2 linked regions of the Collimonas fungivorans Ter331 genome follow. The protein of the gene in region 2 interacts with the protein of the main gene of each other region in a pairwise test. Links are inferred from orthologs where the notes say so. Each region holds a gene or a part of one and is shown on either strand. Other genes may lie near its edges. The genes, in order: CFU_RS06620 and CFU_RS09060.

Region 1 (15,457 bases), 570 kb from region 2 along the record:
GGCACGGGCGCCGAGACACTGACCGGCGCCAATACCTACACCGGAGGCACGACCATCAACGCCGGTTCGCTGATACTTGGCAACAGCTCAGCGATCGGCACCGGCGCACTGACTGTCGGCGGCGCCGCAACCATCGACAACACCATTCCGCTGACGTTGAATAATGCGGTAGTCCTGAATGCCGGCCTGACCGTGGCGGGCAGCAACGACCTGACATTGAGCAACGTGGTGTCCGGAACCGGCAGCCTGACCAAGGATGGCGCTGCCAACCTGACCCTGGCCGGCGCCAATACCTATAGCGGCGGCACGGTCCTGAACAACGGCACGATCACCGTCGGCAATAATTCTGCGCTTGGCACCGGCAGCCTGGCTCTGAATGCCGGCCAGCTCGATGTGAACGGCTTCCAGATAACGGTGGCCGGCTTGAGCGGCAACGGTAATGTGACCCTAGGCGGCAACAGCGGTAGCGTGACGGTGAACGGCGGCGGCACGTACGGTGGCGTTATTTCGGGCGCCGGGACGGTGGCCAAGGGCGGCAGCGATACCTTGACGCTGACCGGCGCCAATACCTACACCGGCGGCACTACCATCAATGCCGGTACATTGCAGATCGGGAATGGCGGCACCACAGGAAGCATTGTAGGCAACGTGGTCGATAACGGCACACTGGCTTTCAATCGCTCCGACGATATCACTTATGGTGGCGTGATCAGCGGCACCGGCAGCGTGGTCAAGCTGGGCGCCGGGGTGTTGGATTTGAGCGGCGTCAGTACTTACAGCGGACCGACCGCGGTAAATGCAGGTACCCTGGCGGTAAGCGGTTCGATCGCCAATTCGACTGTCACCGTCAACAACGGCGGCACCATCCAGGGCCCCGGGACTATCGGCGGATTGCTGGTCAACAGCGGCGGGACGGCAGCGATTGCCGCCGCCGGCAAGCCTATCGGCAGCCTGACGGTGGCCGGCAACGCCGCCTTTACGCCTGGATCGTTTTATCAGGTGAAGGCGACGCCGCAGCAAAGCGACTTGATCAAGGTCGGCGGCAGCACCAGCTTGACTGGCGGAACGGTGCAAGTGATGGCGGCGATCGGCGACTACAAGCCGACCAACAACTATACGATCCTTACTGCTGCCGGCGGCGTCAACGGTACATTTTCAGGGGTGACGTCGAACCTGGTATTCCTGACGCCTAGCCTGAGCTACGACGCCAAGAACGTATTCCTGCAACTAGTGCGTAACAGTGTGTCGTTCCAGCAGGCGGCCACTACGCCGAACCAGCAAAGCGTGGCTAACGCTGTCACCATCCTCGGCGGCGGCAACACGATTTACGACACCATCACCTCGCTCGACCTGGCCTCGGCGCAAGCGGCGTTTGACAGTCTGTCCGGCGAGATTCAGGCCAGCGCGCGCAGCGTCATGCTGGAAGACAGCCGTTACATCAGGGATGCCGTCACGGCGCGCGCGCGCCAGGGGTCGGCCGCGCGTTCCGGGGTCTTGTCGGCGCTCTCGAGCGGCGGTGCAGCCAGCTGTACAGCGGATAGCGCAACCCAGCAGAACGATCCGTTGCGTGCCGATAACGCCTGCGCCGACGACCGCCGCAATGCGCGGGTGGTCTGGGGCCAGGTATATGGCGCCAAGAGCAACCTGGATGGCGAGAACGGCGTGGCCAACGTGAACCGCAGCACCGGCGGCTTCATTGTCGGGGTCGACACGCCGCTGAACGATACCTGGCGTGCAGGTGTCGCCGGCGGCATCGGCCACACATCGTTCGACACCAGCCGCTCCAACGGCTCCGGTTCCATCGACAGCTATCACCTGGCGCTATACGGCGACGCGCAGTTCGGCGCGCTTGGCGTGCGCCTGGGGACCGCATATACCTGGAACAAGCTGGACACCGACCGCAGCATCGTGTTCCCGGGTTTCTCCGACAGCACCAAGTCCAGCTACGATGCCCACACCACCCAGGTTTTCGGTGAGCTTGGCTACGCCATCGCGGCGGGCCGGGTAGCGCTGGAACCGTTCGCCGGCCTGGCGTATGTCAACCTGCATACCGACGGCTTCAGCGAAAACGGCGGCGCCGCTGCCCTGAGCGGCAAGAGCGACAGCCAGAACGTCACCTTCTCGACATTGGGCGTAAGGGCAGCAACCCTCCTGGGTGCTCCTGGCTCAGGCGTGACGGCCCGCGGCACGGTCGGCTGGCGCCACGCATTCGGTAGTGTGACGCCGACTGCGGACCTGGCGTTCAAGAGCAACGCCGCTGCCTCATTCGCGGTGACCGGCGTGCCGGTAGCGCGCGACGCCATGCTGGTGGAAGCCGGGATTGACGTCGGCATCGGCAAGAGCGCAACGCTGGGCCTGGGATATTCAGGACAGTTCGGCGACAAGGTAAGGGACAACGCCATCAAGGCAAACATCGCCTGGAAATTCTGATGGCGTGATTTTGATGTAGCTGAAAACAGCCCCTGCATTTGCGGCGTTATCTCGGGAAAAACCGCGATAGCCGCGTCTGCAGGGCGATCGTCTGCCGATTCCAAGGCCTGTCCGCCAGGCCTTCTCCTTGTCATTCCCGCGTCACATTCCCTCCTTACAATCAGCTTGCCATATTGGTAATTGCTGAAAAATCCGCCTTTGTATTCCATATCCCCGACCATTTTCTGACCAGACCATGACTTTCCCATTGCTCAATCGCGAACTCGGTGTGCTTGCCTTTAACGAGCGGGTCCTGGCGCAAGCCGAAGACCCCGCGGTCCCCTTGCTGGAACGGCTGCGCTTTGTCTGCATCACCAGCAGCAACCTGGATGAGTTTTCCGAGATCCGCATGTCTGGCTTGCAGGAGCAGATCAGGGTAGCGGTGGACGGCGTAACGCCGGACGGCATGTCGCTGCAGCACGCCTACAGCACCATCAGCGAGCGCGCCCAGAAACTGGTGGCGCGGCAGTATGCCTTGTTCAACGATGTATTGCTGCCGGCGCTGAATGCCGAGGGCATCGCTTTTTACCAGGAGTCGGAATGGAACGAGGAGCAGACTGCCTGGGCCCATGAATTTTTCAAGAGTGAGCTGTTGCCGGTGCTGACGCCGATCGGCCTGGATCCGGCCCATCCTTTTCCGCGGGTGCTCAACAAGAGCCTGAATTTCGCGGTCAAGCTGAGCGGCAAGGATGCCTTCGGCCGCGAAACCGAACTGGCTATCGTGCAGGCGCCGCGGGTGTTGCCGCGCCTGGTCCGGATGCCGGAGCATCTGTCGGCGCATGCATACGGCTTTGTGCTGCTGAGCAGTTTCATGCAGCGTTTTGTCGGCGAGCTGTTTCCAGGCTTGTCTATCGGCGGCTGTTATCAGTTCCGCGTGACGCGCAACAGCGACTTGTTTGTCGACGAGGATGAAGTCACCGACCTGCGGCTGGCGCTGCAAGGAGAGCTGCCGACGCGCCAGCTGGGCAATGCGGTGCGGCTGGAAGTGGCGGACGGCACGCCGGCTTCGCTGGTGCAGCGGCTGCTGAACCAGAACGGCCTGGCGCCCGGCGACTGCTACCGGGTCAACGGCGCGGTCAACCTGGTGCGCCTGATGCCTTTGCCGGACCTGGTCGACCGGCCTGACCTGAAATTCACGCCGCATAGCCCGGTGCTGCCGAAAGCCTTCGTCACCGGCGCTTCGGTGTTCGATATCATCGACCAGCAAGACGTGCTGCTGCACCACCCCTACGAAAGTTTCCAGCCGGTGCTGGAGCTGTTGCAGCAGGCGGCGATCGACCCCGATGTGCTGGCCATCAAGCAAACCATTTACCGCACCGGCAACGATTCGCCGCTGATGAGCGCGCTGATGCAGGCGGCCAAGAACGGCAAGGAAGTCACGGTGGTGCTGGAGCTGATGGCGCGCTTCGACGAAGAAACCAATATCGGCTGGGCAGCCAAGCTGGAAGCGGTCGGCGCCCATGTGGTGTACGGCGTGTTCGGCTACAAGACGCATGCCAAGATGCTGCTGATCGTGCGCCGCAAGCGCCACGCCAAACATACCAAGCTGAAGCGTTATGTGCATCTCGGCACCGGCAACTATCATCCGAAAACCGCGCGCCTGTACACCGACTTCGGCCTGATGACCAACGACGACAAGATTTGCGAAGACGTGCACCACGTGTTCCAGCAGCTGACCGGTTTCGGCAAGCAGGTGGCGCTCAAGCGCTTGTGGCAATCACCGTTCACCTTGCATGCGAATGTCTTGCTTGCGATCCAGAAAGAAGTCGACGCCGCCAAGGCTGGCAAGCAGGGCTACATCATCGCCAAGATGAATGCATTACTGGAGCCGACGGTGATTGAAGCCTTGTACCTGGCGTCCCAGGCCGGGGTCAAGATCCAGCTGCTGATCCGCGGCGTGTGCGCCTTGCAGCCCGGCGTGCCGGGTTTGTCGGAAAACATCAAGGTGCGGTCCGTGATCGGGCGCTTCCTTGAGCATCACCGGGTATTTTATTTTTACGCCGACGGCGAGGAACATGTGATGCTGTCGAGCGCCGACTGGATGGACCGCAATCTGTTCCGCCGTATCGAAACGGCGTTTCCGATCCTGGACGGCAAGCTCAAGCGGCGCGTGATCGAAGAGAGCTTGCTGGTGCATCTGCAGGACAATGCATCGGCCTGGGACATGGACAGCGACGGCAGCTACCACAGGGCCGATCCTGGCGAGGTCACGCCGCTGGTCAGCCAGATCGACCTGCTGTCGCGTTTTTAATTCGCGTTTTTAATGCGATTTGTGGGCCTGTCCCAGCTTGTCTTCCAGGCGGCTTTGCAAACGCTCGAAGCACAGGCTCAGGCACCAGTAGATCGCCGCGGCCGCCAGGTACAGGGGCAGCGGACGGAAGGTCACCGCGATGATTTCCTTGGTGGCCAGCATCAGTTCCGTGACCGTGATGACCGACACCAGCGAGGTATCCTTGATCAGGCTGATCAGGGTATTGCTCATCGACGGCACGGCGATCCGGATCGCCTGCGGAATCACGATGTGGCGCAGCGTTTGCCAGTAGTTCAGGCCGATGCTGTAGCTGGCGGCCCATTGTCCCGTATGCACGCCGAGAATGGCGCCGCGCAGGCTTTCCGACAGATAGGCGCCGGCATTCAGGCTGAGCGCCAGGATGCCCGCGGTGAGCGGTGAAAAACTGATGCCTATGCTGGGCAGGCCGTAATAAATCACGAAGATCTGCACCAGCAGCGGCGTGCCGCGCATCAGGCTGACATACACGCTGGCCGGCCAGCGCGCCAGGCGCGAAGGCAGGATGCGCGCAATCGCCAAGGGAAAACCGAGCAGCAGTCCGCCCAGCATCGACGCCACCGCAAACACCAGGGTGTAGCCTACGCCGCGCAGCAAAGTCGGCGCCGCCTGCTGCAGCAAATCCAGTAATTCCATAAGGTCTCTGTTAAATCCGGACTTCCCAGGTTAAAAAAACATCCCCGCGGCGGGCGGGGATGGTGGGTGAGTCAGAAGTGTAGCGCAGAAATTACCAATGCGTTATCAATGCGCTCTCATTGCGCCGATGGCGCTTTGCTAACATCGAAACCGAACCACTTGAAGGACACTTGCTTGAAACTGCCGTCTTTCAGGATTTCGTCGAGCGCTTTGTTCAGCGCTGCCTCGAATTTCGGATTGCCTTTCTGGAAAGGGATGCCGATCTTGTCGATGTCGCCAAAGGTGGCGCCGGCTTTCAGCGGCAGGTTGGAGCTCTTCAGCAGATAGCCGACCAGCAGGCGGTCGTTCAAGGCTGCATCGATGCGGCCGCTGGCGAGGTCGGCCAGGTATTCAGGCGAACCGGGATAGGTTTTGACATCGATGCCCGCAACCGCCTTGGCTTTTTGCTCAAAGTTGGTGCCCTGGCCCAGGCCGAGCTTGTAGCCCTTCAGCGATTCCAGAGTAGGGAAGCTGCGCTTCTCGTCTTTGCGGACAATCAGCTGCGCGGTCGACAAGGTGTATGGCTGCGAAAAATCGAAGGCTTTCTGGCGCGCTTCGGTAATCCCGACCTGGTTCAGGATGACGTCGTATTTGCCGGCGCCGAGGCCCGCCAGGATGCCGCTCCACTCGGTGGTGGTGAATTCCGGCTTGACCCCAAGCTTGGCCGCCAGCAGTTTGGCGACGTCGACTTCAAAGCCGGTCAGCTCGCCGCTTTTCGGGTCCTTGAAATTGAACGGGGGATAGTTGCCTTCCATCGCTACTTTCAGGGTGCCGCGGGTTTTGACGGTATCCAGCAGGTCTGCTGCGAACGCATTGAGCGTGACTCCGGCGATCAGTACCGCTGCTGCAATCTTGCTCAGTTTGGACAGTGTGGTGGCCATTTTTTTCCTTTTTGGTTGGTGGGCATCGGCTGACGGTTATGTTAAGCGTTTTCCCCTGCAAATGTGAAATGACCGTTTCGCCACTCCATATGCACTTATTGTCTTTGCATTTAAGGAAAATATCAGCTATCGCCGATTTAGTGTAGTGCTTCGCAAATAATGAAACTTCATAAACGGCGTCTTTTCGCGCCATGCGTCGTTGCAAATCCTCGCGATAGGCCCACTATCGCTCCGGTTTGCGCCTAGCCTGACACGAAAATACACCATTTCTGAAGCTCCATTATTTACGAAACACTACACTAGCAATTTATGACGCGCCGTTTTTCTTGCGCTGAGCCAGATCGCTAGTCAACGCAGCGAATTGCTGATACAGCCCGGCGGCCTGCGGTTGCCATTCCTGGACCGCCTGATATTGCCTGGCGACAGTAGCCATGTCGCCGCGCGCAATGGGGCCGGTAAGGGCGGCGGCGGGGCCGAGACGGAAGGCGTTGGCCGCGCTTTCCGACAGCAATGGCTCGATCAGCTTCAAGGCGAGCTCGGGTGCTATTCCGGCCGCAACGTAAGCCTGTTGCGCGATGTCGATCAGCGTCACCTGGTAGTTGGAAGCGAAGACCGCCGCAGCGTGGTACAGGGTTTTTTGCTCGCGATGGATACTCACCAGCTGCGCGCCGATGGCGTTGAACGCCGGGCCGAGGACGGCGAGGGCGGCGGCATCGCCTTCGCTGCCGCACCAGGTGCCGGCGAAATGCTCGGCGACCTGTTGCGGCACGGCGAAACTGCGGATCGGGTGGATGCTGGCGACAGCGGCGCCGCGTTCGGACGCAGCTGCCAGTTCGAGCGACGACAGGGCGCCGCTGCAATGGAACACGATGCTGCCTGGCTGCAGTTTGCCGGCGGCGGCGAGGGCGTTGCAGCAGGCGGCGATCTGGTCGTCGCCGGCTGCGATCAGGTAGACGTCGGCGTTGCGCAGGCCGGCGCAGGAAGCCGCTGCGCTGCCGGCGCCGATGAAGGCGCTGGCTTCTTGCGCGCTGGCGCTCGAGCGGTTCAGGATGTCGAGCAGGGTAAACGTCCGGCTGTCGTGCCACAGCCGGCCCAGGGTGCGGCCAAGCTTGCCGCAGCCGATGATGCTCAGGGTAGGCGCGTTTGCGCCTAGTTGCCCAGTTGCTCCAGCGCTTCCTGCTGTTCCAGCCATTCCGCCTCCAGTTGCGTCAGTTCCTTGGCATAAAACGCCTGATCGGCGAGCAGCGCCGCCAATTCCTTTTTCTTGTCTTTATCGTAGATTTCCGGATCGGCCAGGCGCGTATCGACAGTATGCTTCTGCGCGCCGCGTTTGGCGATCTGTTCGTCCAGGCGCTTGATGCGCGCTTCGATAGGCTTCTTCTGCGTTGCCAGCTTTTGCCTGGCTTCCGCTTCCGCGCGTTTCTGTTCGCGGCGGTCGGCGTTGTCGACTGCAGCAGCTGCCGCCGGCGCCACCGCGCTGGCGATGGTGGCCTTGCTGCCGGCTTTCGGCAGCGCGTTAGCAGTAGTCCCGGCGGTCGCGCCGTTCTTGGCCGCCAGCTTGGTCTTGAACAGCCAGTCCTTGTAATCGTCGAGGTCGCCGTCGAACGGTGCTACCTTGCCGTCGGCAACGATGATGAACTGGTCGGTGGTGGCGCGCAACAGATGGCGATCATGGGATACCAGCACCAGCGTGCCCTCGAACTGCGCCAGCGCCATGGTCAGCGCTTCGCGGGTTTCCAGGTCCAGATGGTTGGTCGGTTCATCCAGCAGCAGCAGGTTGGGACGTTGCCAGACGATCAGGGCCAGCGCCAGGCGCGCTTTTTCGCCGCCGGAAAACGGTGCGATCGAGCTGGTCACCATGGTGCCGTTGAAATTGAAGCTGCCGAGGAAGTTGCGCAGTTCCTGTTCGCGCACGGTCGGTGCGATCTTGCCCATGTGCCACAGCGGCGATTCGTCATGGCGCAGCATTTCTACCTGGTGCTGGGCAAAATAGCCGATCGACAGGCCTTTGCCGAACTGGGCGTCGCCGCGCAGCGGCTTAAGTTCTTCCGCGATGGTTTTGATGAAAGTCGATTTGCCGGCGCCGTTGACGCCCAGCAGGCCGATGCGCTGGCCGATCTGCAGCGAGAAGTTGATGCCGGAGACGATCACCTTTTCGGTGACATCGTGGCTGGTCTCGCTTTCGGTGCGGTAGCCGGCGCTCACATCTTCCATCACCAGCAGCGGGTTAGGCGCGCTCAGCGGTACGCGGAATTCGAAAGAGAATTCGGCTGCTGCGCGCAATGGCGCCAGTTCTTCCATCTTGGCCAGCGCCTTCATCCGGCTCTGCGCCTGGCGGGCCTTGCTGGCCTGAGCCTTGAAGCGGTTGATGAACGATTCCAGATGGGCGCGCTGGCGCATCTGTTTTTCCAGGGTGCCGGCAGCCAGTTCCAGCTGCGCGGAACGCTGGCGTTCGAACGAGGAATAGTTGCCGGAGTAGCGCTTCAGCTTGCGTTCGTCGATATGCACGATGACATTCACCACGCCGTCCAGGAAATCGCGGTCATGGGAGATGATGATCAGGGTGCCGGGATAGCGCTTGAGCCAGTCTTCCAGCCAGATGATGGCGTCCAGGTCCAAGTGGTTGGTCGGTTCATCGAGCAGCAGCAGGTCGGATGGGCACATCAGCGCCTGCGCCAGGTTCAGGCGCATGCGCCAGCCGCCGGAGAAGCTGGCTACCGGCTGGTCCATTTGCGCCAGCGAGAAACCGAGGCCGGTCAGCAACTGTTCGGCGCGCGAACGCACCGTGTAGGCGTCGGCATCGGCCAGGGCGCTGTACAGCTCGCCGATCAGGATGCCGTTGGAGGTGCTTTCCGGTTCGCTTTCCAGGAACGCCAGTTCTTCTTCCAGCCGGCGCAGGGTGACGTCGCCGTCGATAGCGTATTCAATCGCCGGGCGGTCCAGTGCCGGGGTTTCCTGGGCGACGTAGGCCATGCGCCATTTCGACGGGAAATCGATCTCGCCCTGGTCGGCATGCAGTTCCCCGCGCAACAGCCCGAACAGGCTGGACTTGCCGGCGCCGTTGGCGCCGATCAGGCCGATCTTGTCGCCCGGGTTGAGGGTGACCTCGACATTGTCGAGCAATGGCTTGATGCCGCGCATCAGGGAAACTTGTAAAAAACGTATCATATTTACTATCTGCTAAGTGTCTGCTAAATATCTGCTAAATATCGTGCTCAATGAATGGCCATGCATGTCTCTGAAACGACATGCAGGTTGCGATGATCTTGCTTGCTGCTTATTTACTGTGGGCTCCGGGCTCGCGCGGGCTAGGGCAACTGGTCTGCCGTCAGCAGGAACACCATGTCGTCGCCGGCGCTGGTCGAGACCCAGGTCATTTCCAGGTCGGGGAATGCCGCTTCGGCGAAAGCGCGCTCGTTGCCGATTTCGACCACCAGCACGCCGTCCGGGGTCAGGCGCTGCTTGGCGCCGGCGACAATCTTGCGCACCAGGTCCATGCCGTCGTCGCCGCCGGCGAGGGCGATTTGCGGTTCGCGCAGGTATTCCGGCGGCAGCTTGCCCATCGAACCCGAATTGACATACGGCGGGTTGGTGACGATCAGGTCGTATTTCTTGGCCGGCACCTTGCTGTACAGGTCGGATTCGATCAGCGTGATGCGGTCCTGCAGTTCATAGTCGTCGACGTTGCGGCGCGCCACGGCCAGCGCATCGGCCGAGATATCCGCGGTATCGACGTGCGCCTGCGGGAAAGCGTCCGCCAGCATGATAGGCAGGCAGCCGGAGCCGGTGCACAGTTCCAGGATGTTGCTGACCGCCTCCGGGTCTTGCAGCCAAGGCGAGAAATGGTCCGGAATCAGTTCGGCGATGAAGGAGCGCGGCACGATCACGCGCTGGTCGACGTAGAAGCGGTAATCGCCCAGCCAGGCTTCGTTGGTGATGTAGGCGGCGGGAATGCGGTCGACGCTGCGCTTTTCGATGACTTGCAGCACGGCGTCGACTTCATGGCGCAGCAGGTGCGCATCGAAAAACGGCTCGATTTTATCCAGCGGCAGCTTCAGCGTATGCAAGATCAGGTAAGCCGCCTCGTCCAGCGCGTTGCTGCTGCCGTGGCCGAAGAACAGGCCGGCGGTGTTGAAGCGGGTCACGGCATAGCGCAGCAGGTCGCGGATGGTGGTAAAGGATTGTGGTGTCATGGCACGGATAATAAAAGTAAGGCTGGTAATGCAGCGGCTTGGACTGGCGTAGATAGCGCTTTGCAAATGTCAGGCGGATTCTAACGGAAATGCCCGGCCGAAAGGGCGCAGCCGGCTGAATAAGCCCGGTATTGGCGCGGTATTGCCGTTATTTCGGCGCTATGTTGTCAGGATTCGATCAAGACAGCATTATATCTGAGTGCGTGCAGGGCATTCCGGACATGCTCGCCGGCTTCGGTGCGCAATGCCTGCGGATCGGCTATGCGCTGGCCGTCCTTATCCTTGAATTCGAGCATTTTCTGCTGTTCTTGCTGCAGGATGAAGTCGACCAGCTGGGCCTGGGTATGGCTGCCGTCAAGTTTGGGCAGCAGCAGTTTCTGGATGATATTCAGGGGAATCCGCTGGTGCCACAGGCTGGTCGGCATGAATTCCGGGTCCAGCGCGATGTCGGCGCGGGCCGCGGCCAGGGCAAGCGGCTTTTCCGCCACGCTGTACGCGGCATCCAGCGCTTGCACCCGGTAATCGACGGCGCCGCGGATGATCAGTATCTCCATCAGTTTGACCACCGTGTCCGTATCGACTGCGGCGCTACCGTCATCCTGTTCGCGTCCCAGGCGCTGGCGGACGGCGGCGACGATCTCTGCCACGCGCATGGTGGCAGGGAAACGTTCGCCCAGCACTTGCAGGGCGACTTTGTTGACCGTTCCGGTGATCTGCAGCTGCTGCTCGCCGAGCTTGATCGACTGCCCGGCGTCGTCATGGGTGATTGCGGCGGCGCCGCTATCGACGACGCAGGCGTAATGCAGCTGGACCAGCCGGGCCGGATCCAGCTGGTACCTGATCTGGCCTTGCTGCTCGGCATGCACCAGTAGGGTGTGGCGGAACTGGCGGTTGCGCAGGAAATCCATATATTGTTCCAGCACTACCTGGTCGTTGCCGCATTCGCGCAGCAGCGGTTCGGAAATGTTGCTGCCCAGGTTGCCGACAAACATGGATTGCGTTTCGGCATCCGCCAGGTAACCGAGCTTGTGTTCGCGCGCACGCGCCATGAATTCGCTCAGGTAGCAGGGCGAGTTGTACGGCTCCAGGTATTCGTGCAGCAGGTAATAATCGTCGAACTGGCCGTTGAGCACAGTGGCATGTTGTTCCAGCACCTGGTTGAGCACGCTGCCTTTGCCGGACATTTCATGCATGAAATTGAACATGCCGCGTGCATGCGCAAGCTTGTCGGCGGGATTTTCATATTTGTTGCCGCGAAACAGCATGGCTTCGCGCACCACTTCCTTGAACTTCCAGCCCGGGTAGGTGTTGTAGCTGATGATGGCGACGCCGTCGGCCACCAGGTTTGCAGCGCAGACGCGCAAGATGGCGTCTTGCACCTGCGGCGGCACCCAGCTGTAGACGCCGTGGCAAATGATGTAGTCGAACTGGCCGAACGCCGGGCCGATGTCGGTGATGCTCATGTGATGCAGGTCGATGTTCGGCAGTCCAAGGGCGGCGATGCGGCGTTGCCCGGCCTTGATCTGTACTTGGGACAGGTCGACCCCGACATAGCGCCCGCCGGGATTTTGCTGGGCATGCGGAATCAGGTTGCCGCCGGAGGCGCAACCCAGCTCCAGCACGCGCGCATTGCCGGTGCCGGGCGGTTTCAGGTTGAACAGGGTTGCTACCGCCGCCAGGTGTTCCGGCGCGGTGGCCTTGAAAGGATGAGAGGTGTATGGCGTCGCATCGTATGCTTGTTCGACGATGTCTTTTTTGGTATCGGCCATAGCCACCTTTCTGTGAATCAATGCTGATGGGTGAGCGGCAGCCCTTAAGTCGAAGCAGGCGGCAGCAGGTTTTCCAGCGTGCGGCGGTAGATGTTTTTCAGGGGATCGATAAACTGCACTTCAACATGTTCGTCGATCTTGTGGATGCTGGCGTTGGGCGGCCCGAATTCGATTACTTGCGGACAGATCTGCGCAATGAAACGTCCGTCCGAAGTGCCGCCGGTAGTGGACAGCTCGGTGTTGATGCCGGTTTCGACCTTGATGGCGGCGGCGATGGCATCGCTCAGCGTGCCGCGCGGCGTCAGGAACGGCCGGCCGCCTACGGTCCAGGCCAGGGTGTATTCCAGGCCATGTTTATCGAGGATGGCGTGCACGCGCTGCTGCAAACCTTCGACGCTGCTGGCGGTGGAAAAGCGGAAGTTGAAATCGATGACGACTTCGCCGGGAATTACATTGGAAGCGCCGGTGCCGCCGTGGATGTTCGACATCTGCCAGGAAGTCGGCAGGTAATATTCATTGGCCTTATCCCATTTTTCGGCAGCCAGTTCCGCCAGCGCCGGCGCCGCTAGGTGGATAGGGTTTTTCGCCAGTTGCGGATAGGCGATATGGCCCTGTATGCCTTTCACCGTGAGCTTGCCGGACATGGTGCCGCGGCGGCCGTTCTTGATCATGTCGCCCAGCGTCGAACTGGAGGTCGGTTCGCCGACGATGCAGTAATCAAGCTGCTCGCCGCGCGCCTTGAGTTTTTCGCAGACCACCACGGTGCCGTCGGTAGCCGGGCCTTCTTCATCGCTGGTGATCAGGAAAGCGATGGAGCCGGCATGGTCCGGGCGGGCCAGCGTGAATTCTTCCACCGCCACCACCATCGCTGCAATCGAGGTCTTCATGTCTGCCGCGCCGCGGCCGTACAGCTTGCCGTCGCGATGGCTGGGCAGGAAGGGATCGGACTGCCATTGTTCGCGCGGGCCGGTCGGCACCACGTCGGTGTGGCCGGCAAACACCAGCAGCGGCCGTGTCGTGCCTTTGCGTGCCCACAGGTTGGTGACGTCGCCCGACTGCATGGTTTCGCAGGCAAAACCGAGCGGCGCCAGCAGTTCGATCAGGAGCGCCTGGCAGCCTTTGTCTTGCGGCGTCACGGACGACAAGGCAATCAGTTGTTCGGCCAGCGCCAGGGTTTTGCTATCGTTGCTCATTGTGGTCGTATTGGACATTTCTATCGTGTGGCGTTTTGTGCAGGCTTATTGGCCGAATTATTGGCTGAATATCTCTTGGTACAGCGCATCCGAAAAGCCGACATAGGCTTGCTTGCCGGTGAACAGCACCGGCCGCTTGATGACGGACGGCAGTTCCAGCATCAGGGGAGTGGCGCTGATGCCGTCGGTGATGCCGTTGCGGCGCTGTTCCGGCAAGCCGCGCCAGGTAGTGCCCTTGCGGTTGACCAGCGTATCCCAGGGAATGTCCTTGAGCCACGTGGTGATCAGCTCGGCGCTGACGCCGTCTTTCTTGAAATTGTGGAAGGTGTATGCGATCTCTTGGTCTTCAAGCCAGGTGCGGGCTTTCTTGACTGTGTCGCAATTGGGAATACCATAAAGTGTAATTGCCATAGATTGAATGCGGTGTGATGCGGATGTTTACAGGTCCAGCGTGAATTCGGTGAAGGTCGCACCTTCGACGCGTTCTGGTTCCGGCAGCGTCGGCACTGAATTCTTCTTGGAGCTCGGCGTGTGGTTGTTGATCAGCCAGTATAGGTTGCTCGGCGAATCGGCATGCGCCAGCGCTTCGTCCTGGGTGATGACGCCGTCGTCGATCAGTTGCATCAGCGCTTGTTCGAAGGTTTGCGAACCGGGCGCCAGGCTCTTCTCCATCGCTTCCTTGATCTGGCTGATGTTGTCTTCTTCGATCAGTTCGGAAACGTGGCGGGTGTTGAGCATGATTTCCACCGCCGGCGTGCGTTCGCCGCTAACGGTGGTGACCAGCCGCTGCGAGACGATCGCAGCCAGGGTCGACGCCAGGTCTTCCAGCAGCGCCGGCCGGTTCTCCAGCGGATAAAAGCTGATGATGCGGTTCAGCGCGCGGTAGGTATTGTTGGCATGCAGCGTCGATACTACCAGGTGGCCCGACTGGGCATAGGCCATGGCGGCCGACATGGTTTCCTTGTCGCGGATCTCGCCGATCAGGATGCAGTCCGGCGCCTGCCGCAAGGCATTCTTCAGGGCGCCGCCGAGATCGGTGGTGTCGCTGCCGATTTCGCGCTGGTTGACGATGGAACGATGATTGTGGAACAGGAATTCGATAGGATCTTCCAGGGTCAGGATATGGCCTGCCTGGGTCTTGTTGCGATAGTCCAGCATCGAGGCGATGGTGGTCGACTTGCCGGAACCGGTGGCGCCGACCACCAGCAGCAGGCCGCGCTTGCGGCCTATCAGCTCGGTCAGGGCAGGCGGCAGGCGCAGTTCTTCGAAAGCCGGGATTTCATACGGAATATAGCGGATCACGGCCGAGATGCTGCCGCGCTGGCGGAATGCCGACAGCCGGAAGCTGCCGACGCCGGGCACCGGCAAACCGAGATTGAGCTCATTGTTGCGCTCCAGTTCCTGCAAGCGCTCGGCAGACAGCACTTCCTGCAACAGCATCTGGATAGTATTGTCATCCATCGCCTGCTGGTTGACCGGGACCATCTGGCCCTTGATCTTGAGATGAATCGGCGAACCGGGCGCCAGGAACATGTCCGACGCCTCCTTCTCCTGCATCAGATGAAACAAGCGATCCATTGCCATCAAAAAAACTCCTCAATGCAAGAAAAGTGCAAATTATTATTATGAAATCGCAACAGGCTTGCGTATTTTCATACGTCAAGCCCGGTCACAGTTGAATCAGGCTTCGCGCAGCAATTCGTTGATGCCGGTCTTGGCGCGCGTTTTTGCATCGACGCGCTTGACGATAACCGCGCAATACAAGCTGTATTTGCCGTCGGCCGAGGGCAGGCTGCCTGACACCACTACCGAACCCGAAGGGATGCGGCCGTAAGTCACTTCACCGGTGGCGCGGTCATAGATCTTGGTCGACTGGCCGATGTAGACGCCCATCGAAATCACCGAGTTTTCTTCCACGATCACGCCTTCGACGATTTCCGAACGGGCGCCGATGAAGCAGTTGTCTTCGATAATGGTAGGGTTGGCCTGC
Region 2 (15,891 bases):
CATACTGTATTACTGTGAATGAGTGGCGATTTAATGCCGGATCCAGAATTACCTAGAACAGGATGCAGTTTAATCTACCCAGACGAATGAGCCAATACAAGATCGAAGCCGGCACCGGCCAACACATCGGCGACCGCCAGGAACAACAGGACCGGGCCGCACTATTCACCGCCCCCAAAGCACCGGGCTACATGATGGCAGTACTTGCCGACGGCATGGGCGGCCGCAGCGGCGGCGCACTGGCTGCCGAGCAGGTGATCTGCACCGCCAAGCAGATATTCGAAGGTTTCTCGCCCCTGATCGACAATGTCGAGACCATGCTGCATAACATCGCGCTGGAGACCCACACCGTCATCAAGCTGAGCGGCTTTTCCAACGACAAGGATCCGCACACCACCATGGTGATCCTGGTGCTATCGCCGGACGGCACGGCCACCTGGGGCCATGTCGGCGATTCGCGCCTGTACCGCTTCGACGGCCCCAATTTCGCCGAGCACACCATCGATCATTCCTATGTCGAGAAACTGGTGAGCGAAGGCAAGCTGTCGCGCAGCGAGGCGAAATCGCACAACCTCTCCAATATCTTGCTGAACGCGCTAGGCTCCAGCACCGACACACCCCAGGTCAGCATCAGCCGCCATACCGGGCTCAAAGCCGGCGATGCTTTCCTGCTGTGTTCGGACGGGTTGTGGCACTACTTCACGGAAGATGAGCTGGGCGCCGCCATCGCCATGAACAAACCGCGCGATGCCGCCGAAATGCTGATCACCAAGACCCGCAAGCGGTCCGAAGGCCACGCTGCCGACAATTGCACTTTTGCGATCGTCAAACTGGTGGCGCTACCCAAGGAAGCGCAGAACTATACTGTCAAGAAGATGCGCCGCGCGGTGTAGATGTAAGCTACGCGCACGCGGCTGACCGCTTTACGGCGCGGAAGCCGGCGGCGGCGTCGCTGTTGCTGGCGCTGCTGGCGCGGCGGCAGCCTTCTTGGCGGCCAGATCCTTGGCCTTGGCGGCCTTGTTGTCGGCGACTTCCTTCTGGCGCGCAGCCGATTCCTTGGCTTTTTTCTCGAAAGCGGCGACATTCGCTGCCCGCTCCGACGCCTTTGCCGCCTCATCCTGCTGCGCTTTTTGCAGCTTGGCGTTATGCTCGGCTACCCGCTTGTCGGCCTCGCCCATATGCTTGCGGGTGTTGGCGGCGACTTCCTTCTCTTTTGCCGTGCCCTGCTTGACCTTTTCAGCGTTGCTCAGCTCTTTGGCCTGCTGGTCCTGGGCTTTCTGCGCCGCTTCGGCCGGCTGCGCGGCATCGTGCACTTCCAGCGCCTTGTCGCGCTCGTCGGCGCGGTCCTTGCGCAGGAAAGCATTGGCGACGATGTCTACCGGACGGATGGTCTTCATGGCCTGGCGCCGCTGTTCCTTGGCGATGTCGAGGCAATGGTTGACGAAGAATTTCTGGTAGCAGGCGCGCCGCTGTTCGAGGTCGCGCGCTTCGACTTCCGCCTTGGCGTCGGCGACATCGGTCAGCGCCTTGTTCGCGGTTTCCACCGAAGTCAGGGTTTCCAGCGGGTAGCGCGCGCTCAGCTCGGCGGCCGGCTGGTCTACCGGCTTCAGCGCGGCGTCCGCGGCTTGCGCGCCGGCGGACAGCGCCAGCAGCAGCGCAGCCGTACCCAGCAAGAGCGGGCGCCGCTGCACTGCTGGCGATGGTGACGAAGGGGCCAGGATCAAAGAGGCAAATTCCACGTAAACCTATCCATTTCTATACGTTATTTTCAAACAGCGGCCTTACTTACACAACTTGTTACCCGACTCATACAATAGAGTCGGCCTCGGAACGCCGTTCGCTATCCATATACTCGCGCGACTGCATCTCCATGATACGCGACACGGTGCGATGGAACTCGTTGGCCAGCATGCCCTGCATGTACAACTGGTCCGGCGCCACCGCGGCCGACATGATCAGCTTGATCTTGTGATCATAGAACACATCGATCAGCCAGGTAAACCGGCGCGCCTCGGACGACATCGCCGCCGACATCTGCGGGATACCGGACAATATCACCGTATGGAAGCGGCTGGCAATTTCGAGATAGTCGTTTTGCGAGCGCGGACCGCCGCACAAGGTGTTGAAATCGAACCAGATCACCCCGCCGGCGCGGCGCAAGGCCTTTATTTTACGCGCTTCGATGTCGACTATCGGATCTTCGTCGGCAGTCTCGGCAACGCCGGCAAAGGCGCGGCGCAAGGCGCGGTCGGTATCGGCATTGAGCGGCGCATGATAACTCTCGACCTGCTCCAGGGCGCGCTTGCGGTAATCGATGCCGGCGTCGATGTTCATCACGTCCAGATTGTCTTGCAACAGCTTGATGGTGGGCAGCATGCGGTCGCGGTGCAAGCCGTCCGGATACAGCGTGCTCGGCTCGTAGTTGGAGGTCATCACGAACGATACGCCGTTGTCGAACAAGGCCTTCAGCAGGTTGTAGAGAATCATGGCGTCGGCGATGTCGGACACATGGAATTCGTCGAAACAGATCAGCCGGTATTTCCTGGCGACCCGCTTCGCCACTTCATCGAGCGGATCGGCGACGCCCTTGAGCTCGTCCAGCTGGCGATGCACCGCGCGCATGAATTCGTGGAAATGCAGGCGCGTCTTGCGCACCACCGGCACTACCGAATAAAAGCTGTCCATCAGGAACGACTTGCCGCGCCCCACCCCGCCCCACATGTACACGCCGCGCGGCACATCCGGCCGCAGGATCAGGCGCTTGAAGGAATTGGAACGCTGCGCCTTGTACTCGACCCATTCATCGTAAGCCTGCTGCAGGCGGTCGACCGCGCGCCGTTGCGCATCGTCCGCCTGGAAACCCCGCTGCGTCAGCGCCTGTTCGTAAAACTCTGAGACGTTCATTGTGTTTTCAATTCTTGATGAAAAGCCAGAACCGGCTTGCCGGCGTCACGGCTTGGCAAAAAACCAACCATGCTTTTTGATTAAGCCGCTGAAAATAAAAATGGGCGAGCTTTCGCTCACCCACATCAAACCAGGCAGTACATCCAGCAACTATGACCGTCCCATCTCTACCTGTACCCGGCTAGGATAGGCTTTCTCCTTGCCGCCGAAACTGAGCGGCAGGTTCGCCCCCAATCCAAGGCCGACCGCGCCTATGCCGCCGCTGCCGCCGGTGGCGCCGATGCCGATGCTTGGAGAATTGAGCCCCGGAGGAGCGCGGTACACCACTTCCGAGGTGCGATAGCCGGGCTTGTTGCAAACCACATGCAGGTCGCCGTCGGCTTCAACGATCAGGACATTGCCGGGCGTGACCACATTCCAGCGGCTGCTGTCGGTTTTCACCACGCAGCGCGCGCCGGAAAGCTGCTGGCTGTCGGATGTCGCCTCGATCTGCACGCGGCCGTTATCCGACGCTGTAGTCGCGCAGCCGGACAATGCAAGGCCTAACGACAGAATCAACGGTGATAACGAATCGCGCATATGCTTTTCTCCCTTAGAAATTCAGGGACCGTTTGTCGACTGCCAGCGCCGCTTCCTTGGTCGCTTCCGACAAGGACGGGTGCGCGTGGCAGATACGGGCGATGTCTTCCGCAGATGCACGGAATTCCATCGCCACCACGGCTTCTGAAATCAGTTCTGACGCCATTGGTCCAACAATGTGAACACCCAGGATTTCGTCGGTCTTGGCATCCGCCAGGAACTTCACCATGCCTGAGGTATCACCCAAGGCACGCGCCCGTCCGTTCGCCAGGAACGGGAAGGTGCCTGCCTTGTATGCTACTCCATCTGCCTTCAGCTGTTGTTCCGTCTTGCCGACCCAGGCGATTTCCGGCGAAGTGTAGATCACCCATGGAATTGTATTGAAATTCACGTGACCGTGCTGGCCGGCAATACGTTCGGCAACCGCCACGCCTTCTTCCTCAGCCTTGTGCGCCAGCATCGGGCCGCGCACCACGTCGCCCACCGCCCAGACGTTCGGCAGGTTGGTCTTGCAGTCGCCGTCGACGGCGATGAAACCGCGCTCGTCCAGCTGCAGGCCGACGCCTTCGGCGTTCAGGCCAATGGTGTTGGGAATACGGCCGATCGACACGATCAGCTTGTCGTACACCGCTTTTTGCGCCGCGCCGGCGGCGTCGACATATTCAACAGTGACATCATTCTTGCCGGCCGTAATGGCGCCGATCTTGACGCCCAGGCTGACCTTCAAGCCTTGCTTGGTGAATAGCTTGCTGGCTTCCTTGGCGATCTGCTCGTCCACTGCGCCGAGGAAAGTCGGCAACGCTTCCAGAACGCTCACATCCGAACCGAGGCGACGCCAGACGCTGCCCATTTCGAGGCCGATGACACCGGCGCCGATAACACCCAGTTTAGCCGGAACCGCGTCAATTGCCAGTGCGCCGGTATTCGACAGGATCAGTTTTTCGTCAAACGGGGTGCCTGGCAAGGCGCGCGGATTGGAGCCGGTAGCCAGGATGATGTGCTTGGCGGTAATGGTTTCTTCGGCGGCGCCGGCGACCTTGATTTCGTAAGCGCTGGCATCGCCCTTGACGAAAGAACCGCGGCCATGGAAAAAGGTGACCTTGTTCTTCTTGAACAGGTACAGGATGCCTTCGTTGTTCTGCTTGACGACGCTATCCTTGCGCGCCAGCATCTGTCCCAGGTTCAGTCCCAGGCCTTTGACTTCGATGCCGTGGTCGGCGAACGCATGGCCGGCGTGTTCGTAGTGTTCGGACGATTGCAGCAATGCCTTGGATGGAATGCAGCCGACGTTGGTGCAGGTGCCGCCCGGCGCAGGGCCGTTCTTGGCATTTTTCCATTCATCGATACAGGCGGTATTGAAACCCAGTTGCGCGGCGCGAATTGCTGCAATATAACCGCCGGGACCGCCACCGATCACGACGACATCAAATTGTTTGCTCATTTCCATCTTTCGAATTATTGCCTTGCCAACTCATTGCCACCTGCCGCCAATTCGGGCAGCCGGCCCGCAGTAATCACAGTCACAAGGCGCTCATCATTTACTTAGCCGCCTAAACGACGCGCCCTGCTCCATTTTTCCCTAGGAAACAATAGAGTCAGGGCGCTCTCGCCTGGCGAGGTTTGAGACTTACAGGTCCAGCAACAGACGGGCCGGATCTTCCAGCGCTTCTTTCATCGCTACCAGGGCCAGCACCGCTTCACGACCATCGATGATACGGTGATCATAAGACATTGCCAGGTAGTTCATCGGACGGATCACGATCTGGCCGTTTTCAACCACCGCGCGGTCCTTGGTCGCATGCACGCCCAGGATTGCCGACTGCGGCGGGTTGATGATCGGCGTCGACAGCATGGAACCGAAAGTGCCGCCGTTCGAGATCGAGAAAGTACCGCCGGTCAGGTCGTCCAGCGTCAGCTTGCCGTCCTTGGCCTTGGCGCCGAATTCGCCGATTTTCTTTTCGATGTCGGCGATCGACATCTGGTCGGCATCGCGCAATACCGGCACTACCAGGCCGCGTGGTGAACCGACTGCGATGCCGATGTCGAAATAACCGTGGTAGACGATGTCGTTGCCATCCACCGAGGCATTGACGATCGGGTATTTCTTCAGCGCCGCAACCGCAGCCTTGACGAAGAACGACATGAAACCCAGCTTGACGCCGTGTTCTTTTTCGAACTTGTCCTTGTACTTGGTGCGCAGGTCCATCACCGGCTGCATGTTGACTTCATTGAATGTCGTCAGGATGGCGTTGGTCGATTGCGACTGCACCAGGCGCTCGGCGATCCGTGCGCGCAGGCGGCTCATCGGCACGCGCTCTTCCGGACGGTCGTCCAGGTTGGCCTTGGTCGGCGCTGCGACTTGCTGCAGAGCCGGCTTGGCTGGAGCGGCTGCCAGCGGCGCCGGCGCGGCCGGCTTGTTGGCGATGGCGCCCAGGGCGTCGCCCTTGGTGACACGGCCGTCCTTGCCGCTGCCGTCGACTTGCGCCGCCGACAGGTTGTTTTCCGCCAGCAGTTTTGCCGCGGCAGGCATGGCGATGCCGGCGGCCGATTTCGATTGCAGTTCAGGCGCGGCGACTGGCGTCGGCGCGTTGCCGCTTTGCGGCACCGGCACGGCTGCCACTTCCATCGGGCTGACCTTGGCCGACGCATCGGTATCGATCACGGCGATGATTTCATCCGCCACCACGGTGCTGCCGTCGCCCTTGATCAGCTGGACGATCACGCCGTCCGCCGGCGCCGGCAGTTCGAGCACCACTTTATCTGTTTCGATATCGATCAGGTTCTCGTCGCGCTTGACAGCATCGCCGATTTTTTTATGCCATGTCAACAGGGTCGCTTCAGCAACCGATTCCGACAGCTGCGGAACTTTTACTTCTAGAAGAGCCATTTAATTCTCCGATTCATGTGTATTGCGGGACAGAGTTTAAGAGCCGCCGTAGCGCGGCGAATTACTCTGTCCCCAACTAATTAGATAAGACGCCGATTATTTCGTCAGAACAAAGCCTTTGAGCTTGGAAAATGCCGTATCCAGCAACGCTTTTTGCTGCGCATAGTGCTTGTCGTAGTAACCGACCGCTGGCGATGCGCTGGCTGGACGGCCTGCATAGGCAAGCTTCTGGCCTTCGTCCAGGTTTTCAAAAATGTTGTGCTGGATCTGCAGCCATGCGCCCTGGTTCTGCGGCTCATCCTGGGTCCATACCAGCTCGTTGAAGTTAGGGAACTGCTTCAACTCGGCAGCAAACGCCTTGTGCGGGAATGGATACAGTTGCTCCAGGCGGATAATTGCAACGTCGGTCTGGCCGCGTTCCTTGCGGGCGTTGACCAGGTCGTAATACACCTTGCCGGAGCAGGCGATGACGCGCTTGACCTTTTTAGGATCGATCTTGTCGTCGACTTCGCCGATCACGGTCTGGAAGCTGCCCTTGGTGAAGTCGGACAACGGCGAACCGGCATCCTTGTTACGCAACAGCGATTTCGGCGTCATGATCACCAGCGGCTTGCGGAACAGGCGGATCATCTGGCGGCGCAGCAGATGGAAAATCTGCGCTGCGGTAGTCGGCTGCACCACTTGCATGTTGTTGTCTGCGCACAGTTGCAGGTAACGTTCCAGGCGGGCCGACGAGTGTTCCGGGCCCTGGCCTTCGTAACCGTGCGGCAGCATCATGACCAGGCCGGAAGCACGGCCCCATTTCACTTCGCCGGAGCTGATGAACTGGTCGATCACGACTTGCGCGCCGTTGGCGAAGTCGCCGAACTGGGCTTCCCAGATGGTCAGCGTGTTTGGCTCTGCGGTGGAATAACCGTATTCGAAACCAAGCACCGCTTCTTCCGACAAGACCGAGTCGATCACCTTGAACGGCGCTTGCTGGTCGGAGACGTTTTGCAGCGGAATATAGCTGCCGGCATCCCAACGCTCACGGTTCTGGTCATGCAGCACCGCGTGGCGATGGACGAAAGTGCCGCGGCCGGCGTCCTGGCCGGTCAGGCGGATCGCATAACCCGACGATACCAGCGACGCGTAGGCCAGGTGCTCGCCCATGCCCCAGTCGAGGTTGAGCTCGCCGCGGCCCATGGCGGCGCGGTCGTTCAGCACCTTTTCGACCAGCGCGTGGACCTTGAAGTTTTCCGGCACGGTAGTGATGCGTGCGGCCAGGCGCTTCAGTTCAGTCACCGGCACCGAAGTGTCGGCGGCGTCGGTCCACTTGCGGTTCAGGAACGGCAGCCAGTCGACTGCGTATTTGCTCTTGAAGTTGGTGATGACCGGATCGATGGTGTGCTTGCCGGCATCCATCGCATCGCGGAAGGCCTTGACCATGGCGTCGCCATCGTCAGTGCCGATCGTGCCTTGCGCCACCAGCTTGTCCGCGTACAGCTTGCGGGTGCCTGGATGCTGGCCGATCTTCTTGTACATCAGCGGCTGGGTCAGCGCCGGCGTGTCTTGCTCGTTGTGGCCCAGTTTGCGGAAGCAGATGATATCGACCACGATATCTTTCTTGAATTCGATGCGGTAGTCGAGCGCGATCTGGGTCGCGTACACCACCGCTTCAGGATCGTCGCCGTTGACGTGCAGCACCGGCGCTTCGATCATCTTGACCACGTCCGAGCAGTACAGGGTGGAACGCGAATCGCGCGGATCGGAAGTGGTGAAGCCGATCTGGTTGTTGATCACGATATGCACCGTGCCGCCTGTACCGTAGCCGCGGGTCTGCGCCAGGTTCAGGGTTTCCATCACCACGCCTTGGCCGGCGAATGCAGCGTCGCCGTGCACCAGGATCGGCAGCACTTGCGAACCGTCGGCGTCGCCGCGGCGTTCCATACGGGCCTTGACCGAACCTTCGACCACCGGATTGACGATTTCCAGGTGCGACGGGTTGAACGCCAGCGACAGATGCACCGGGCCGCCCGGGCTGGTGATGTCGGACGAGAAACCCTGGTGGTACTTGACGTCGCCGGCCGGCAGGTCGTCGGCGTGCTTGCCTTCGAATTCGGCGAACAGTTCCTGCGGCATCTTGCCCAGGGTGTTGACCAGCACGTTCAGGCGGCCGCGGTGGGCCATGCCGATGACGATTTCCTGGATGCCCTTTTCGCCGGCGCGCTGGATGGTTTCATCCAGCGACACGATGAAGCTTTCGCCGCCTTCCAGCGAGAAACGCTTCTGGCCGACATAACGGGTATGCAGGTAGCGTTCCAGGCCTTCGGCCGCGGTCAGGCGGTCGAGGATGTGCTTTTTCTTCTCGGCGGTGAACACCGGCGCCGAACGGGTCGACTCCAGGCGCTCTTGCATCCAGCGCTTTTCGGTCGGGTCGCTGATGTACATGTATTCGGTGCCGATGGAACGGCAGTACGTGTCGCGCAGCGAATTCAGCAGGTCGCGCAGCGTAGCGGTTTCGGTACCGAAGTAGGTGTTGCTGATGTTGAACACGATGTCCATGTCGGCATCGGTGAAACCGTAGAAACTTGGTTCCAGTTCAGGCAGTACGGCGCGTTCCTGGCGTTGCAGCGGGTCCAGGTTGGCCCAGCGTGAGCCGAGGTAACGGTAGGCAGCAATCAATTGCGTTGCGGCAACGCGTTTGCGGCCCATTTCAGCGTCGGCCGAAGCGGAGATGGTGCGGATAGGACCGTGTTTGGCGCGCTCGGCGAACGAGGCGATGACGGAAGCGTGGCCTACGTCAGGCTTGTCGGAGCCGTCGACGGCGGGTACGTGCTGCATGGCGTCGAAATAAGCACGCCAGTTGTCGGCAACTGAACCGGGATTGTCGAGGTAAGACTCGTACAGCTCTTCAATGTACGGTGCATTACCTCCGAAGAGATAAGAATTAGAGCGGTATTGTTGCATCATCTTGCTCACCTTTCTTCGCGTTTCGCGAGATTAGCGGGTTAACATAACCTTCCGCGACACGGCCTGACCGGTTAGCGGATTGCACATCAAGTTGTGGGGAAGGGCTCTATTGCTATGTGTTCTTTGCTACAACTGCTTTTTTCTAAATTCGGGTGCTGCCTGCCCTTCAAAACACGTTCACCACATGTTTTTGCTACCGTTTTTCACTGCTTCTGGCCGCATAACACAGCACAGAACAAGAGCATAGCATAACCTGCATAAATGCAAACAGCGAATCCTCGGATTCGCTGTTTTTGTGTTGCTATTACCTGCTCATGCCCGGCTTAGCCGCGCTTTTCGATCGGCGGCACGTCGCGGGTCTTGGAACCGACGAACAGCTGGCGCGGACGGCCGATTTTCTGCTCTGGATCGGAAATCATTTCATTCCATTGCGCGATCCAGCCTACGGTGCGCGCCATGGCGAAGATACCGGTGAACAGCGAAGTCGGGATGCCCAGCGCCGACTGCACGATGCCGGAGTAGAAGTCGACGTTCGGATAGAGCTTGCGGGAAACGAAGTATTCGTCTTCCAGCGCGACTTTTTCCAGCGCCATCGCCAGCTTGAACAATGGGTCGTCGTGCAGGCCCAGTTCGTTCAGCACTTCGTAGCAGGTTTCACGCATCAGCTTGGCGCGCGGGTCGAAATTCTTGTAGACGCGGTGACCGAAGCCCATCAGCTTGACGCCGGAGTTCTTGTCCTTCACTTGGGCGATGAACTCAGGGATCTTGTCGACCGTGCCGATTTCCTTCAGCATGTTGAGCGCTGCTTCGTTGGCGCCGCCGTGGGCAGGGCCCCACAGGCAGGCGATGCCGGCGGCGATACAGGCGAACGGATTGGCGCCGCTGGAACCGGCCAGGCGCACGGTCGAAGTCGACGCGTTCTGCTCGTGGTCGGCGTGCAGGGTCAGGATGCGGTCCAGAGCGCGCACCAGCACGTCGTTGACCTTGTACTCTTCGCATGGCGTCGAGAACATCATGTGCATGAAGTTGGCGCTGTACGACAGTTCGTTGCGCGGGTAGACGAACGGCTGGCCGACGTTGTACTTGTACGCCATGGCGACCAGGGTCGGCAGTTTGGCGATCAGGCGGATAGCCGATACTTCGCGGTGGCGCGGGTCGGTGATGTCCAGCGAGTCATGGTAGAACGACGACAAGGCGCCGACGGTGCCGACCAGCACGGCCATCGGATGTGCGTCGCGGCGGAAACCGCGGAAGAAGAATTGCATTTGCTCGTGCACCATGGTGTGCTGGGTCACGGTAGCGTCGAATTTTTCCTTTTCGGCCGCGGTAGGCAGTTCGCCGTTCAGCAGCAGGTAGCAGGTTTCCAGGAAGTCGCAATTGACTGCCAGCTGCTCGATCGGGTAGCCGCGATACAGCAGTTCGCCCTTGTCGCCGTCGATGTAGGTGATCGACGAATTGCAGGCCGCGGTCGACATGAAACCCGGATCGTAAGTGAATTTGCCGGTAGCGCCGTACAGCTTGCGGATATCGATGACTTCAGGGCCGACGGTACCCTTGTAAATAGGAAATTCTACGGATGGACTGCCATCGGAAAACGATAGCGTGGCTTTTGTATCAGCGGTGGTCATGGCTCTTCCCTCAATCAAAAGGTGACTCTAAATCAAAAAAACAAAAGACGCGCCTGCAAGCTGGCCAACCTCTTCCGCGGCCGTCGCCGCCAGCGAAGATATAGTCTTAGGCAGTGCGTATTCTGGCTAACAGGGCATGCACTTGCGGCAAATCCAGCAAGCCGTCCGGTTCTTTACGGACCAGCAGCAAATCCATTAGTTCATTGTCGGACAGGTCCATCAAACGCGAAAAAGCGTCGACATCGTCGTCCGTCATGCTGGCTTCGTTTGCATCCAGGAAACGAGTGAGTATCAGGTCGTTTTCAAGCAGTCCGCGGCGCGCACGCCAGCGCAGGCGGGCTCGGTTGGCAGGATCGGCTTGATGGATGATGGACATGGAAACCACTTATTCTATTTGATATCGCCATTCGGCGCTTTCGACGAACAGTTCTAAAACTGCTGCAACTGCCAGGGCGGGAAACTCGGGAGTCTCGCCGCCCTGCTTACTCGCTTTTATACCGCGCGGCGAACCATCAGCTCTTTGATCTTGCCGATCGCTGCATTAGGGTTCAGGCCCTTCGGACAGACGTCGACGCAGTTCATGATCGAACGGCAGCGGAACAGGCGATACGGATCTTCCAGGTTGTCCAGGCGCGCGCCGGTGGCTTCGTCGCGGCTGTCGGCGATGAAGCGGTAGGCTTGCAGCAGGCCGGCCGGGCCGACGAACTTGTCCGGATTCCACCAGAACGACGGGCAGGAAGTCGAACAGCATGCGCACAGGATGCACTCGTACAGGCCATCGAGCTCTTCGCGCTGTTCCGGCGTTTGCAGGCGTTCTTTTTCCGGCGGGATGTTGTCGTTGATCAGGAACGGCTTGATCGACTCGTACTGCTTGAAGAACTGCGTCATGTCGACGATCAGGTCGCGGATCACCGGCAAGCCTGGCAGCGGCTTGAGGACGATAGGCTCGGTCAGCTCGTTGAGGTTGGTGGTGCAGGCCAGGCCGTTCTTGCCGTTGATGTTCATGGCGTCGGAACCGCACACGCCTTCGCGGCAGGAGCGTCGCAGCGCCAGCGAATCGTCGACGTCGGCCTTGATGCGCTGCAGAGCATCCAGCAGCATCTTGTCGGTCGGCAGCAGCTCCACTGTCAGGTCCTGCATGTAAGGCTTGGCGTCCTTATCGGGATCGTAACGGTAGATTTTGAATTTCAAAGTACGTGATGACATGGCTATACCTTTTTATTAATTGCGCGGCAGGGTTATCGAGCACCGCCCTGCCGCGGCAAATCAGAATGTGCGTGGCTTTGGCTTGAACGTATCAACTGTCAGCGGTTTGGTGATCACTGGCTTGTAGTCGAGACGATTACCTTCGGAGTACCACAAGGTATGCTTCATCCAGTTTTCGTCATCACGCTTTTCATAATCGCGATGCGCATGTGCGCCGCGCGATTCTTTACGAGCTGCAGCCGAGGTAATGGTGGCCTTGGCGGTTTCGATCAGGTTGTCCAGTTCCAGCGCTTCGACACGTGCGGTGTTGAAGACCTTGGACTTGTCCTTGAACGATACATGCTTGCGCCGCTCGTCCAGCACCATGATTTCCTTGTAGCCTTGCTGCAGCAGCTCGTCGGTACGGAACACGCCGCAATAGTGCTGCATGGTCTTGCGGATATCGCCGGCCACGTCTTGCACGCGCTCGGAACCGGTGCTGGTTTCCAGCTTGGCCAGACGCGCCAGGGCGACGTCGGCCGCATCTGCCGGCAAGGCCTTGTTGCTGCGCTCCTTGAGCTTGCTGTCGACGATGTGGTTACCGGCCGCACGGCCGAACACCACCAGGTCCAACAGCGAGTTGGTGCCGAGGCGGTTGGCGCCGTGCACCGAGACGCAGGCGCATTCGCCGATCGCGTACAAGCCGTTGACCACTGCGTTCGGGATGCCGTTCTTCGGCACCACAACTTGGCCATAGACGTTGGTAGGAATACCGCCCATTTGATAATGGATGGTAGGCACGACCGGGATCGGCTCTTTCAGAGCGTCAACGTTAGCGAACTTGTGGCCGATTTCCAGGATCGAAGGCAGGCGCTTCATGATGGTTTCGGCGCCGATGTGGCGCAGGTCCAGCATCACGTGATCCTTGTGCGGACCGCAGCCGCGGCCTTCCTTGATTTCCTGGTCCATCGAACGCGATACGAAGTCGCGCGGGGCCAGATCCTTCAAGGTCGGCGCATAGCGTTCCATGAAACGTTCGCCGTTGGCGTTGATCAGGATACCGCCCTCGCCGCGCACGCCTTCGGTGATCAGCACGCCCGCGCCGGCCACGCCGGTCGGGTGGAACTGCCAGAATTCCATGTCTTCCAGCGGCAAACCTGCGCGCGCCGCCATGCCCATGCCGTCGCCGGTATTGATGAAGGCATTGGTCGAAGCCGCCCAGATGCGCCCTGCACCGCCGGTTGCCATGACCGTGGTCTTGGCTTCCAGGATCATGACTTCGCCGGTTTCCATTTCCAGCGCCACGACGCCGATGACATCGCCTTCAGCATCGCGCACCAGGTCGATCGCCATCCACTCGACGAAGAAGTGGGTCTTGGCGCGCACGTTGCGCTGATACAGCGTATGCAGCAGCGCATGGCCGGTACGGTCGGCAGCGGCGCAGGCGCGCGCTACCGGCTTTTCGCCGAAGTTGGCCGAGTGGCCGCCGAACGGACGCTGGTAAATGGTGCCGTCGGCGTTACGGTCGAACGGCATGCCGAAGTGCTCCAGCTCATACACGGCCTTTGGTGCTTCACGGCACATGAACTCGATTGCATCCTGGTCGCCCAGGTAATCGGAGCCCTTGACGGTGTCAAACATGTGCCAGTACCAGCTGTCCTCGGACATGTTGCCCAGCGAAGCGCCGATGCCGCCCTGCGCCGCCACGGTGTGCGAACGGGTAGGAAACACTTTCGACAATACTGCAACGTTCAAACCAGCTTCCGCCAACTGCAGCGAAGCACGCATACCGGAACCACCGGCCCCAACGATTACCGCATCAAAGCGGCGTGTAGGAATTGTGGATTTGATTGCTGACACGATTACACTCTCCACAAAATCTGCGCCGCCCATCCGGCACAACCGACCAACCACAGGATTGTGGCAACTTGCAAGACCAGGCGCACGGCAACCGGCTTGACATAATCCATCCAGACATCACGCACGCCGATCCAGGCGTGGAAAAACAGCGCCATCAGCGTCACGAATGTCGCGAGCTTGAACCACTGATGCGAAAACAGCCCAGCCCAGCCGTCATAGCTGAAGTTGCTGGCTGTGAGGAAAGAAACCAGGAGGATGACGGTGTAGACCGCCATGACCACTGCTGTAACGCGCTGCGCCAGCCAGTCGCGCAAACCGTAATGGGCCCCTACTACCAGGCGCTTAGGACCGATATTCGCGCCAATATTGTTGTCAGCCATCAGAATGCTCCGAACAGTTTCAATGCAACGATCAGCGCCAGCGGCACGCTGACGATCAGGACACCGGCAGCCGATTTGCGCGCGCTATCCTTGGTCAGGCCGATGTGGTTATCCATGACGAGGTGGCGGATGCCGGCGCAGAAGTGGTGCAGGTAAGCCCAGGACAGGGCCAGGATGACAAGCTTTACGAACCAGTTCGACGTAAAGCCTTTGAAGTATTCGAAAGAACTTTCAGATACCAGGCTTTTATCCAGCAAGAACAAGATAAAAGGCAAGAGCAAAAACATCAACAAGCCACTAATGCGATGCAAAATCGAAATAATGCCTGCCAGCGGCAAGCGGTAACCGACAATTTGAGTAATGTTTATATTACGAAACTGTGGCCGATTGGGTTTCGCGGCTTCGGACATAACAGGGTTCTCCTCAGTTTAAAAATTTGCGACTAAAGCGCAATCCCGCAATTTTCGCCGATTTTTGTGCAGCACACCAATAGTTATTATTCAATACTGCAAATAATCACCGGCGCCATCCTGGTGCTTTGCCATTTTGCCACCAGTCGTCGGCATCGACCGGGAGCTGGCGCGTCACTCTTACTCAGCTCAGCTCGCTCAGTTCAGCTCGTTCTGGTAGTGATGACGATTGGTCACATACAAGCCGCGCCGCACTTCTACCGGCTTATCGCCATAGGTGAAAGAGACGCGCTCCACGCACAACAAAGGCGACGATTTTTCCACCGCCAGCAACTGCGCCGCATCGGCGTCGGCGCTGGCGGCGCGGATCTGCTCGGTGGCACGGATCATGCGCGTGCCGAATTCGGTTTCAAACAGGCCGTACATCGGCCCCTTGTATTCCACCAGGCGCTCCAGCGTCAGGGCCTTGAACAGCGCGCCCGGCAGCCACAGCTCTTCGAGTATGGTCGGCACGCCGTCGAACGCCATGACGCGCTTGACATACACCGCCGAGTCGCCCGATTTCATGCCCAGCAGGCGCGCAATTTCCGCCGGCGCGCGCAGGCGCTTCAGTTCGATGACTTTTTTATCGGTAACTTGCGGCTGGTCGCTGTCCGGCATCAGGCGCAGGAAGCGGAACTGCGAACGCGCTTCGTGATGGGTGGCGACAAACGTGCCCTTGCCCTGGCGCCGGACCAGCAGGTTTTCCGCGGCCAGCTCGTCGATCGCCTTGCGCACCGTGCCCTGGCTGACCTTGAAACGGTTGCCGAGCTCGACTTCGCTAGGGATCAGTTCGCCCGGCTTCCATTCGCCGGATTGCAGGCGCTGCATGATCAGCGCCTTGATTTGCTGGTAGAGGGGACTGAAGGTCGGGGACGATGCCGAGGGAGATGCAGGAACAGCAGCGCTCTGGCCGGCGGGGTCACTGCTCACATTGGACGGGATGGAACTCATAAGCTCAGATTTCACCATAAAACACCCATTGTCGTCCAGCAAAAAATGCGCAATGATATGTCTTATATAAGACATAAGATATTGATTGACATACCATGTTGCCAAGCCTAAAC

Evidence for each region.
Region 1: the proteins of CFU_RS09060 (region 2) and CFU_RS06620 interact in binary tests that used the Escherichia coli proteins (3 or more experiments, as listed by UniProt). The link is inferred for Collimonas fungivorans Ter331 from one-to-one orthologs.

Annotation. Positions count from the first base shown.
Region 1 is NC_015856.1:1,496,417-1,511,873, forward strand. Bases 6,972-9,946 are described here. They hold CFU_RS06620 (ATP-binding cassette domain-containing protein), read right to left. Parts: upstream 9,481-9,946; coding sequence 7,462-9,480; downstream 6,972-7,461. Other genes in these bases: CFU_RS06615 (Rossmann-like and DUF2520 domain-containing protein), read right to left, coding at 6,972-7,504; prmB (50S ribosomal protein L3 N(5)-glutamine methyltransferase), read right to left, coding at 9,621-9,946. In the rest of the region: CFU_RS06595 (autotransporter-associated beta strand repeat-containing protein), read left to right, coding at 1-2,430; ppk1 (polyphosphate kinase 1), read left to right, coding at 2,666-4,720; CFU_RS06605 (amino acid ABC transporter permease), read right to left, coding at 4,730-5,392; CFU_RS06610 (transporter substrate-binding domain-containing protein), read right to left, coding at 5,509-6,312; more of CFU_RS06615, read right to left, coding at 6,620-6,971; more of prmB, read right to left, coding at 9,947-10,505; CFU_RS06630 (methyltransferase regulatory domain-containing protein), read right to left, coding at 10,673-12,274; dapE (succinyl-diaminopimelate desuccinylase), read right to left, coding at 12,319-13,467; CFU_RS06640 (ArsC family reductase), read right to left, coding at 13,525-13,878; CFU_RS06645 (PilT/PilU family type 4a pilus ATPase), read right to left, coding at 13,906-15,051; dapD (2,3,4,5-tetrahydropyridine-2,6-dicarboxylate N-succinyltransferase), read right to left, coding at 15,148-15,457. UniProt on the Escherichia coli protein: Genetic data indicate it may be involved in ribosome assembly or function.
Region 2 is NC_015856.1:2,063,616-2,079,506, reverse strand. The notes cover bases 6,267-9,675. They hold CFU_RS09060 (2-oxoglutarate dehydrogenase E1 component), read right to left. Parts: upstream 9,323-9,675; coding sequence 6,467-9,322; downstream 6,267-6,466. Other genes in these bases: gltA (citrate synthase), read right to left, coding at 9,646-9,675; odhB (2-oxoglutarate dehydrogenase complex dihydrolipoyllysine-residue succinyltransferase), read right to left, coding at 6,267-6,370. Also shown: CFU_RS09090 (PP2C family protein-serine/threonine phosphatase), read left to right, coding at 87-893; CFU_RS09085 (hypothetical protein), read right to left, coding at 924-1,739; cell division protein ZapE, read right to left, coding at 1,807-2,904; CFU_RS09075 (hypothetical protein), read right to left, coding at 3,055-3,483; lpdA (dihydrolipoyl dehydrogenase), read right to left, coding at 3,497-4,924; more of odhB, read right to left, coding at 5,111-6,266; more of gltA, read right to left, coding at 9,676-10,950; CFU_RS09050 (succinate dehydrogenase assembly factor 2), read right to left, coding at 11,057-11,326; CFU_RS09045 (succinate dehydrogenase iron-sulfur subunit), read right to left, coding at 11,443-12,156; sdhA (succinate dehydrogenase flavoprotein subunit), read right to left, coding at 12,217-13,995; sdhD (succinate dehydrogenase, hydrophobic membrane anchor protein), read right to left, coding at 13,998-14,375; sdhC (succinate dehydrogenase, cytochrome b556 subunit), read right to left, coding at 14,375-14,785; CFU_RS09025 (GntR family transcriptional regulator), read right to left, coding at 14,984-15,778. UniProt on the Escherichia coli protein: E1 component of the 2-oxoglutarate dehydrogenase (OGDH) complex which catalyzes the decarboxylation of 2-oxoglutarate, the first step in the conversion of 2-oxoglutarate to succinyl-CoA and CO(2).